Pararoseomonas sp. SCSIO 73927: one gene and its partners. The protein of the gene in region 3 binds, or shares a complex with, the protein of the main gene of each other region. Links are inferred from orthologs where the notes say so. Each region holds a gene or a part of one and is shown on either strand. Other genes may lie near its edges.

Region 1 (2,712 bases), 3.1 Mb from region 3 along the record:
ATCCCCCGCCGCCACCCCAGAGGCGGCGGCGGCCAGACCGGCCCAGGCGGCCTGGTGGTTGCGGGTGTCGCTGATCAGCGCCTCGGAGCGGCGGTCGTAGCGGGGCCGCGCCTCGTTCGCGACGGCTGCCAGCCAGCGCGCCACCCGGTCCACCCGCGCCGGCACCAGCCCCGGCGCCCCCCGCAACGCGAGGAAGGAGAGCGAGGCCCCCGCCAGGACTTGGATCCGGTGATAGCCCGCCTGCAGATTGAAGGCGCCGAGCAGGGCGTCGTTCCGCGCCCAGCTGTCCATGGCCTCCATCGCGCAGGCCGCGGCGCCGGCCGTCCCCGCCCGGTGTGCGGCCAGGGCGCGCTGCACCACGGCCAGCCAGTCCCGCAGTGGCTTCGCCGCCGCCTCGTCCATCGCGAAACGGCTGGGATCGGGGCGGGAGAAGGCGGGGTCGAGGAAGTAGCCGAAGCCCTCCAGGTTCCGCACCGGGCGCCCCACCGCCTCGCAGGCGGCATTCGTGCCGGAGGAGGCGGGCGCCGGCCGGAAGGGGCCGACCAGACGGCGCCGCTCCGGCCGGGGGCCGAGCGGCGGCGGGCTGGCGGCGGGCGGGCCGCGCCGGTTCCCGGTTCCAGCCTGGGAGAGGGCGGCGCCCGGCAGCAGGGCCAGGAGCGCGGGCACGGCGAGGACGGCACGGCGGCGGGGCGGCATGGCCCCATTCTGCCCGCGCGAGAGGGCCGCGTCAGGTCTCCGGGAAGAGGGGCAGTTCCCCGTTCTCGCCATGGCGGCGCCTGAGGCGTGCCGCCTCGGCGGCCCGGTGGCGCAGCAGCTCGTCCAGCAGCCGGTCCATCGTCTGCCAGAGCGGCTCCGTCCCCTTGCGCTCCTTCATCATCAGCGCGTGGGCGGCCAGCGTCACGTTGAGGGTGCCCCGGGTCGTTTCCGGCCGCGGCATCCGCATCTGGACGAGGGCCTTCTCCACCTCCTCCAGCGGCGCGCCGATCGCCTCCGCGATTCGCGCGGGCTCATGGCCCAGGCGGCGCAGGCGCCGCGCCTCGTCCCGCTGCTTCGGCGGCAGCGCGATCGCGGGACGCAGCGCGACCGTGCGCCGCGACATCTCGCCGGAGCCCGAGCCGGGCGGCTTACCCTTGAAGGCCATGGCTTTGACAACGCACTAAAACCGGCGGGGATTCAACCCTCCCGCAGCGCGGCCCCGGTGGCGAGGGGCGCGAGCGGCAGGGCGGCGGCCAGGAAAGCGGCCAGCAGGAGCAGAAAGGGGCGGGGTTCGCCGCCCCCCGCCCCGGCCTCGATCGCGCCGGCGGCGAAGATGACCACGGGCACGGCCAGGGGCAGCACCAGCAGGGGAAGAAGCACGCCGCCGCGCCGCGCGCCGAGAGTCAGCGCCGCCCCGAGCGTGCCGAGCAGCGAGAGCACCGCCGAGGCGAGCCCCAGCGCCAGGACCGCCACGCCCCAGCCCTCCACCGGCAGGGCCAGCAGCGCCGAGGCGACCGGCGCGGCGAGCAGGAGCGGCAGGCCCGTGACGGCCCAGTGCGCCGCCGCCTTGGCGAGGGCCAGGAGAGCCGGCGGCAGGCCGGAGGTGAGGAGCAGGTCCAGCGAGCCGTCCTCCGCCTCTCCCGCGAAGAGTCGGTCCAGCGGCAGCAGCGCCGCCAGCAGCGCGGCGGTGACAAGGGCGCCCGGCGCCAGCCGCGCCAGGGCCTCCGGGGAGGGCCCGACGCCGAAGGGGAAGAGCGCGCAGACGATGACGAAGAACAGCACCGCCGCCAGCGCCTCCGCCGGGTGGCGCAGGGCCAGGCGCAACTCCCGGAGGAAGACGTGACCCGCCATCGGGATCACAGCCGCAGCTCCCGCGCGCCCGGCAGGGGCAATGGCAGGTGGGTGGCGGCCAGCACGATCCCGCCCCGGGCCCGGTGCGCCGCCAGCAGCCCGCCCAGCCGTTCCACCGAGGCTGCGTCCAGGCCCAGCGTCGGCTCGTCCAGCAGCCAGAGGGGGGCGTCGCCCAGCGTCAACCGCGCCAGGGCCAGGCGCCGCCTCTGCCCGGCCGAGAGGGTGCGGCAGGGCAGCGCCGCGAGGGGGGACAGGCCCACCGCCGCCAGCGCCGCCTCCGGATCGCCGCCGCGCAGCCGGGACCAGAAGCGCAGGTCCTCCATCGGCGTCACGGCCGGCTTGATCGCGTCCTGATGGCCCAGATAGCGGGTGCGGGCGCCGTGGGCTGCCGGGTCCGAGGCCACGTTCTCCCCTTCCCAGGTCACCTGACCCTCCGCCGGCCGCAGCAGCCCGGCCAGGGCCCGCAGCAGGGTGGACTTGCCCGCCCCGTTCGGCCCCAGCAGCAGCAGCGCATCGCCCGGCGCCGCGGAGAAGGAGAGCCCGGCGAAAACCACCCTTCCGCCGCGCCGCGCGGCAAGATCCATTGCCGCCAGCAAGCCAGCCATACCCCCCGCGAAAGGTTCCGGCCCCTGGACCGGAACCCCCACGCCATGCTTCAAGCGCCCTTGAATTTCAAGCACGCGCGGGGAATTGCGACGCATGAGCAAGTACGGCCAGGACACCCTCAAGACGAAGCGCACGCTGGCGGTGGACGGGAAGACCTACCACTACTTCTCCATCCCCGAAGCGGCGAAGGCGCTGGGCGCCGATTTCACCCGCTTGCCCAATTCCCTGAAGGTGCTGCTCGAGCACATCCTCCGCTTCGAGAACGGCGGCTCCTACAAG
Region 2 (2,837 bases), 3.1 Mb from region 3 along the record:
CGGCGCCCGGCAGCAGGGCCAGGAGCGCGGGCACGGCGAGGACGGCACGGCGGCGGGGCGGCATGGCCCCATTCTGCCCGCGCGAGAGGGCCGCGTCAGGTCTCCGGGAAGAGGGGCAGTTCCCCGTTCTCGCCATGGCGGCGCCTGAGGCGTGCCGCCTCGGCGGCCCGGTGGCGCAGCAGCTCGTCCAGCAGCCGGTCCATCGTCTGCCAGAGCGGCTCCGTCCCCTTGCGCTCCTTCATCATCAGCGCGTGGGCGGCCAGCGTCACGTTGAGGGTGCCCCGGGTCGTTTCCGGCCGCGGCATCCGCATCTGGACGAGGGCCTTCTCCACCTCCTCCAGCGGCGCGCCGATCGCCTCCGCGATTCGCGCGGGCTCATGGCCCAGGCGGCGCAGGCGCCGCGCCTCGTCCCGCTGCTTCGGCGGCAGCGCGATCGCGGGACGCAGCGCGACCGTGCGCCGCGACATCTCGCCGGAGCCCGAGCCGGGCGGCTTACCCTTGAAGGCCATGGCTTTGACAACGCACTAAAACCGGCGGGGATTCAACCCTCCCGCAGCGCGGCCCCGGTGGCGAGGGGCGCGAGCGGCAGGGCGGCGGCCAGGAAAGCGGCCAGCAGGAGCAGAAAGGGGCGGGGTTCGCCGCCCCCCGCCCCGGCCTCGATCGCGCCGGCGGCGAAGATGACCACGGGCACGGCCAGGGGCAGCACCAGCAGGGGAAGAAGCACGCCGCCGCGCCGCGCGCCGAGAGTCAGCGCCGCCCCGAGCGTGCCGAGCAGCGAGAGCACCGCCGAGGCGAGCCCCAGCGCCAGGACCGCCACGCCCCAGCCCTCCACCGGCAGGGCCAGCAGCGCCGAGGCGACCGGCGCGGCGAGCAGGAGCGGCAGGCCCGTGACGGCCCAGTGCGCCGCCGCCTTGGCGAGGGCCAGGAGAGCCGGCGGCAGGCCGGAGGTGAGGAGCAGGTCCAGCGAGCCGTCCTCCGCCTCTCCCGCGAAGAGTCGGTCCAGCGGCAGCAGCGCCGCCAGCAGCGCGGCGGTGACAAGGGCGCCCGGCGCCAGCCGCGCCAGGGCCTCCGGGGAGGGCCCGACGCCGAAGGGGAAGAGCGCGCAGACGATGACGAAGAACAGCACCGCCGCCAGCGCCTCCGCCGGGTGGCGCAGGGCCAGGCGCAACTCCCGGAGGAAGACGTGACCCGCCATCGGGATCACAGCCGCAGCTCCCGCGCGCCCGGCAGGGGCAATGGCAGGTGGGTGGCGGCCAGCACGATCCCGCCCCGGGCCCGGTGCGCCGCCAGCAGCCCGCCCAGCCGTTCCACCGAGGCTGCGTCCAGGCCCAGCGTCGGCTCGTCCAGCAGCCAGAGGGGGGCGTCGCCCAGCGTCAACCGCGCCAGGGCCAGGCGCCGCCTCTGCCCGGCCGAGAGGGTGCGGCAGGGCAGCGCCGCGAGGGGGGACAGGCCCACCGCCGCCAGCGCCGCCTCCGGATCGCCGCCGCGCAGCCGGGACCAGAAGCGCAGGTCCTCCATCGGCGTCACGGCCGGCTTGATCGCGTCCTGATGGCCCAGATAGCGGGTGCGGGCGCCGTGGGCTGCCGGGTCCGAGGCCACGTTCTCCCCTTCCCAGGTCACCTGACCCTCCGCCGGCCGCAGCAGCCCGGCCAGGGCCCGCAGCAGGGTGGACTTGCCCGCCCCGTTCGGCCCCAGCAGCAGCAGCGCATCGCCCGGCGCCGCGGAGAAGGAGAGCCCGGCGAAAACCACCCTTCCGCCGCGCCGCGCGGCAAGATCCATTGCCGCCAGCAAGCCAGCCATACCCCCCGCGAAAGGTTCCGGCCCCTGGACCGGAACCCCCACGCCATGCTTCAAGCGCCCTTGAATTTCAAGCACGCGCGGGGAATTGCGACGCATGAGCAAGTACGGCCAGGACACCCTCAAGACGAAGCGCACGCTGGCGGTGGACGGGAAGACCTACCACTACTTCTCCATCCCCGAAGCGGCGAAGGCGCTGGGCGCCGATTTCACCCGCTTGCCCAATTCCCTGAAGGTGCTGCTCGAGCACATCCTCCGCTTCGAGAACGGCGGCTCCTACAAGGTCGAGGACGCGAAGGCGATCTCCGGCTGGCTCGAGAAGGGGCAGTCCTCGAACGAGGTGCCCTTCCGCCCCGCGCGCATCCTGATGCAGGACTTCACCGGCGTCCCCGCCGTGGTCGATCTCGCCGCCATGCGCGACGGCATGCTGAAGCTCGGCGGCGACCCGCAGAAGGTGAACCCACTGGTCCCCGTGGACCTCGTCATCGACCACTCCGTGATGGTGGACGTGGCCGGCACGGCGGACGCGCTGACGAAGAACGTGGACCTGGAGTACGAGCGCAACGGCGAGCGCTACGAGTTCCTGCGCTGGGGCCAGGGCGCCTTCAACAACTTCCGCGTCGTGCCGCCGGGCACCGGCATCTGCCACCAGGTGAACCTCGAGTACCTGGCGCAGGTGGTGTGGACGGACACCGACGCCGGCGACGTCTACGCCTACCCCGACAGCTGCTACGGCACGGACAGCCACACCACCATGGTGAACGGCCTCGGCGTGCTGGGCTGGGGCGTGGGCGGCATCGAGGCGGAGGCCGCGATGCTCGGCCAGCCCATCGCCATGCTCATCCCCGACGTGATCGGCTTCAAGCTGGTGGGCAAGCTGAAGGAGGGCGTGACGGCGACCGACCTCGTGCTCACCGTCACGCAGATGCTCCGCAAGAAGGGCGTGGTCGGCAAGTTCGTGGAGTTCTACGGCGCCGGCCTCACCAACCTGCCCGTCGCCGACCGCGCGACCATCGGCAACATGGCCCCCGAGTACGGCG
Region 3 (4,830 bases):
GCGCGCGCTTCCACGCCATCAGCGGCCCCGCCGCCATGGCCAGGACCAGGGGCAGCGCCAGCGGGAAGACGGTGGCCTGGTAGAAGGGAGGGCCGACGGAAATCTTCGCGCGCAGGATCAGGTCCGCGAACATCGGGTAGAGCGTGCCCACCAGCACCACCGCCGCAATCGTGCAGAGGAGCAGGTTGTTCAGCACCAGCGCCCCCTCCCGCGAGAGCGGCGCGAAGACCCCGGTGGGCACCAGCGCCGGCGCGCGCCACGCGAAGAGCGCGAAGGCCCCGCCCATGGTGATGAACAGCAGCGCCAGGATGAACACGCCGCGCTCCGGATCATTGGCGAAGGCGTGCACGGAGTTCAGCACGCCGGAGCGAACGAGGAAGGTGCCGAGCAGCGACATGGAGAAAGCAAGGATCGCCAGGAAGATCGACCAGGTCTTCAGCGCCTCCCGCTTCTCCACCACGATGGCGGAGTGCAGCAGCGCGCAGCCGGCGAGCCAGGGCAGGAGGGAGGCGTTCTCCACCGGGTCCCAGAACCAGTACCCGCCCCAGCCCAGCTCGTAATAGGCCCACCAGGACCCCAGCGCGATGCCGAGCGTGAGGAAGGACCAGGAGGCGAGCGCCCAGGGACGCACCCAGCGCCCCCAGGCGGCATCGACGCGCCCCTCGATCAGCGCGGCGACGGCGAAGGCGAAGGTCACGGCCGTGCCGACATAGCCGAGGTAGAGGAGGGGAGGGTGGAAGGCCAGGCCAGGGTCCTGCAGCACGGGGTTCAGCCCCTGCCCATCCACCGCCGGCGGCCACACCCGCGTGAAGGGGTTGGAGGTCGCGAGGACGAAGGCGAGGAACCCGGCCGCGATCATGCCCAGCACCGCCAGCACCCGCGCCCGCAGCGCCGCCGGCAGCCCGCGCCCGAACACCGCGACGGCCCCGCCGCAGAGGGCGAGGATCAGCACCCAGAGCACCATGGAACCCTCGTGGTTCCCCCAGGCGCCGGACAGCTTGTAGAGCATCGGCTTCGCGGAGTGGCTGTTCTGCACGACGTTGGTGACGGTGGTGTCGTTCTCCGCGAAGCACCACAGCAGCGCGGCGAAGGCGGCGCCCACCGCGATCAGCACGCCCGTCGCCAGCCCCGCGCCGGAGGCCATCAGCCGCGCCTCGCCCCGCTGCGCGCCCACCAGCGGCAGCACGGACTGCGCGAGCGCCAGCGCCAGCGCGAGCGCCAGCGCGAAATGCCCGATCTCAGGAATCATTCGCCCGTCCTGGCTCCGGCCGGTGCCGGCTGCATCGTGTTCCAGCCGGAGGGCGGCGGCGCCGCACCCTGGCTCGGGTTCCAGTGCCCGCTGCGCTCCAGCGCGTCCTTCACCTCGGGCGGCATATAGGTCTCGTCGTGCCGCGCCAGCACCTCGGCGGCGGCGAAACTCCCATCCGGGAGCATCCGGCCGAGCGTCACCACGCCCTGTCCCTCCCGGAACAGGTCCGGCAGCACGCCGCGATAAGCGACGGAGATCGTGTTCGCGCCGTCCGTCACCCGGAAGCGCGCCCGCTCGCCGTCCCGCACCACGCTGCCAGCTTCCACCAGCCCGCCCAGGCGGAAGGCGCGCCCGTCATTCGGCGCGCCCGCCACGATGTCGGAGGGGGAGCGGAAGAAGACGAGGTTGTCCTGGAAGGCCGTCAGCGCCAGCGCCGAGGCCGTCCCGAGCCCCAGCCCGCAGAGCAGCAGCACCCAGAGCCGCCGCCGCCGCCGCGCCGCGGCCAGACCCAGCCCGACGGGCCTCGCGCCAGACTTTGCGCCAGACTTTGCGCCAGACTTTGTGCCGGACTTTGCGCCGGAGTTGGCACCGGACTGCGCGTCCTGGGCCGCCGTCGCGCCGCTCATGCCGTTCCCCTTGCCGTTCCCCTCAGGGCTCGCTCCAACTCACCCAGGCGCCGCGCCGCCGCCCGATGGCGCAGCGCCGCGCCCAGCGCCAGCCCGCCGAAGGCGGCTGCCGCCAGCCCCCAGGCCGCCACCACGCTCCACAGATGCGCGCTCATGCCACCACCGCATCCCCCGGCGCGGGGCGATCCGCCGGGCGATCCGCCGCACCGTCTGCCGCCCGGGCCCGCGCCAGCTCCAGCGCCGCCACGCGCCGCTCCATCACCGCTGCCCGCACCCGCGCCAGCACCAGCGTGGTGAACAGCAGCGTGAACCCCACCGCGCAGGCCAGCAGCGGCCCGAGCATGGAGACGTGCATGGAGGGACCGCCCAGCCGCGCCACGCTGGCCGGCTGGTGCAGCGTGTTCCACCAATCCACGGAGAACTTCACGATCGGCAGGTTCACCACCCCCACCAGGGCCAGGATGGCGCCCATCCGTGCCCCGCGCTCCTCCTCCTCGAAGGCGCGCGTGATCGCGGCGTGCCCGACCCAGAGGAAAAACAGCACCAGCACGGAGGTCATCCGCGCGTCCCAGGCCCACCAGGTGCCCCACATCGGCCGCCCCCAGAGGCTGCCCGTGGCGAGGCAGAGCGCCGTGACCACCGCCCCCACCGGGGAGAGCTCCCGCGCCGCCAGGTCCGCCAGCGGGTGCTTCCACACCAGCGCCAGCACGGAGGCGACGGCCAGGCCCGCATAGCCCCCCATCGCCAGCCAGGCCATGGGAACATGGACGTACATGATCCGCACCGTCTCTCCCTGCTGCCAATCGGCGGGGGAGAGGAGCAGCGCCCAGGCGGCCGAGGGCAGCAGCACCGCCAGCGACAGCCCCCAGAGCCAGGGCATCAGGCGTTTTGTCGCCCGCAGGAAGCGGCCGGGATTGGCGAACCGGTGCAGGATCGGCGCGGGCGCGGGGGGCGGCATGGGGCGCATCGCCGCCGTTCTAGCCCCGTCCGGGCCGCGCTGGAACGCCCGGCCCGCCCGGGAACGCGGCCGCCCCCCTCATTCCTGCGTCAGGCTACCACCTTCCGATAGAGGTGCCAGGTGGCGTGGCCCAGCACCGGCATCACCACCGCCAGCCCGACGAAGAGCGGCAGGGAGCCGAGAAAGAGCAGCCCGGCCACGATCGCGCCCCAGGCGGCCATCGGCCCCGGATTGGCCGCCACCGCCCGCAGGGAGGTGCGGATCGCCGCGCCCGCCCCGATGTCGCGCTCCAGCAGCAGGGGGAAGGAGACGACGCTGACCGCCAGCGCCACCACGGCGAAGAGGAAGCCCGCGAGGTTGCCGAGCAGGATCAGCCGGGTTCCCTCCGGCGTCCGCAGCGCGGCCAGGAGATCCGTGAAGGAGCCGATCTCGGCCGGGCCGATCGTGCTGCGCCAGATCCAGAGGGCGCAGGCGATCCAGGCGACGAAGAGGGCGAGAAGGACCACCCCCACGGCGAGAATGGACCCGATCGAGGCCGAGCCGTAGGCGCGCAGCCCGTCGCGCCAGCCCACCGGCTGCCCCTGTTCCCGCCGCCGGCTCATCTCGTAGAGGCCGAGCGCCGCGACGGGACCGACGAGGGCGAAACCGGCCGCCAGGGGCCAGAGGATCGGCAGCAGGTTGTTGCCGGAGGCGGCGAAGCCGAGCGTCAGCCCCATCACCGGGTAGATGAGGCAGAGGAAGAAGAGCTGGGTCGGTACCTCCAGGAAGTCCCGCCAGCCCCGCGACAGGGCATCCGCCAGATCGGCGGTGCCGATCCGTTGGATCGCGGGTTCCGCGAAGGCGGCGGCATCCCCGCCGTGCATGACGCTCCGCGACGTGTTCTCGGCCATCGGACAATCCTCCCCGACCGCGGCGCCATCGCCGCGGCGGTCCCGTCCGGGCCTTGCCAGCCCTGGAGGGACCTGACCTTCAGCAACTGGCACCGCACCGGGCGGCTGGGCAGGGCCCTCACGCAGCCGTGCTGTTTCCGCACCGAAACGGCGGCGCGGGCCCTTCCCGGCGCCGGCGCTTGACGCCCCGGCCCCGCGGCTCTTTCCTCGACGGCAAGCGGACCGGAAGTTTCGATCGAAAACAACGGTCTGGCGGGGAGAAGGAGAGCCGTCCATGACTCAGCAGGAGCCGGTCACCAGCAGCGTCGAGGACGGGATCGCCCTCATCCGCATCGCCAACCCGCCGGTGAACGCCCTCAGCGCCGCCGTGCGCGGCGGGCTGAAGCGCGCCGTGGAGGCCGCCGCCGCCGACCCCGCCGTGCGCGCCGTGGTGGTGGCCGCGGAGGGTAGGACCTTCATCGCCGGCGCCGATATCTCCGAGTTCGGCAAGCCGCCCGTGCCGCCGAGCCTGCCGGAGACCATCGCGGCCCTTGAGACCCTGACCAAGCCCGTGGTCGCCGCCATCAACGGTGCGGCACTGGGCGGCGGGCTGGAGGTGGCGCTGGGCTGCCACGCCCGCGTGGCCGCGCCTTCCGCGAAGCTCGGCCTGCCGGAGGTGAATCTCGGCCTCCTGCCCGGCGCCGGCGGCACGCAGCGCCTGCCTCGCCTGATCGGCGCCGCCCCCGCGCTGAAGATCATGGCCGAGGGCAAGCCGATCGCCGCGAAGGAGGCGCAGGGCAACGGGCTGGTGGACGAGATCGCCGAGGACGTGCTGCCTGCTGCCAAGGCCCTGGCCTTGAAGCTGGCCGGCGGCGCGCTGCCCGCCGTTCCGAAGGACCGCGCGAACCTCGGCGCCCGCGAGGATTTCGAGGAGGCGGCCGCCGCTATCCTCAAGCGCAACCCGAACAACCCGAGCGTCGAGGCCTGCGTGGACGCCGTCCGCGCCTGCTTCGACAAGCCCTTCGAGGAGGGGCTGGCGGTGGAGCGCGCCCACTTCACCCGCCTGCGCGACGACCCCCGCAGCGCCGCCCTGCGCCACGTCTTCTTCGCCGAGCGCGCCGCGGCCCG

Evidence for each region. Proteins that work in one complex are often made in the same cells at the same time.
Region 1: the proteins of VQH23_RS01035 (region 3) and ccmB are in contact, whole or in part, in a solved structure (PDB 8CE8), measured with the Escherichia coli proteins. The link is inferred for Pararoseomonas sp. SCSIO 73927 from one-to-one orthologs.
Region 2: the proteins of VQH23_RS01035 (region 3) and ccmA are in contact, whole or in part, in a solved structure (PDB 8CE8), measured with the Escherichia coli proteins. The link is inferred for Pararoseomonas sp. SCSIO 73927 from one-to-one orthologs.

What each region holds. Positions count from the first base shown.
Region 1 is NZ_CP146232.1:3,336,351-3,339,062, reverse strand. It holds ccmB (heme exporter protein CcmB), read right to left. Parts: upstream 1,828-2,712; coding sequence 1,174-1,827; downstream 1-1,173. Other genes in the region: acnA (aconitate hydratase AcnA), read left to right, coding at 2,527-2,712; ccmA (heme ABC exporter ATP-binding protein CcmA), read right to left, coding at 1,833-2,432; VQH23_RS15540 (hypothetical protein), read right to left, coding at 728-1,141; VQH23_RS15545 (alginate lyase family protein), read right to left, coding at 1-696. UniProt on the Escherichia coli protein: Required for the export of heme to the periplasm for the biogenesis of c-type cytochromes.
Region 2 is NZ_CP146232.1:3,335,594-3,338,430, reverse strand. It holds ccmA (heme ABC exporter ATP-binding protein CcmA), read right to left. Parts: upstream 1,801-2,837; coding sequence 1,201-1,800; downstream 1-1,200. Other genes in the region: acnA (aconitate hydratase AcnA), read left to right, coding at 1,895-2,837; ccmB (heme exporter protein CcmB), read right to left, coding at 542-1,195; VQH23_RS15540 (hypothetical protein), read right to left, coding at 96-509; VQH23_RS15545 (alginate lyase family protein), read right to left, coding at 1-64. UniProt on the Escherichia coli protein: Part of the ABC transporter complex CcmAB involved in the biogenesis of c-type cytochromes; once thought to export heme, this seems not to be the case, but its exact role is uncertain. Responsible for energy coupling to the transport system.
Region 3 is NZ_CP146232.1:188,470-193,299, reverse strand. What follows is about bases 931-3,741. They hold VQH23_RS01035 (heme ABC transporter permease), read right to left. Parts: upstream 2,834-3,741; coding sequence 2,027-2,833; downstream 931-2,026. Other genes in these bases: VQH23_RS01030 (DUF2189 domain-containing protein), read right to left, coding at 2,923-3,723; VQH23_RS01040 (hypothetical protein), read right to left, coding at 1,872-2,030; ccmE (cytochrome c maturation protein CcmE), read right to left, coding at 1,246-1,755; VQH23_RS01050 (heme lyase CcmF/NrfE family subunit), read right to left, coding at 931-1,249. Also shown: more of VQH23_RS01050, read right to left, coding at 1-930; VQH23_RS01025 (3-hydroxyacyl-CoA dehydrogenase NAD-binding domain-containing protein), read left to right, coding at 3,998-4,830. UniProt on the Escherichia coli protein: Required for the export of heme to the periplasm for the biogenesis of c-type cytochromes.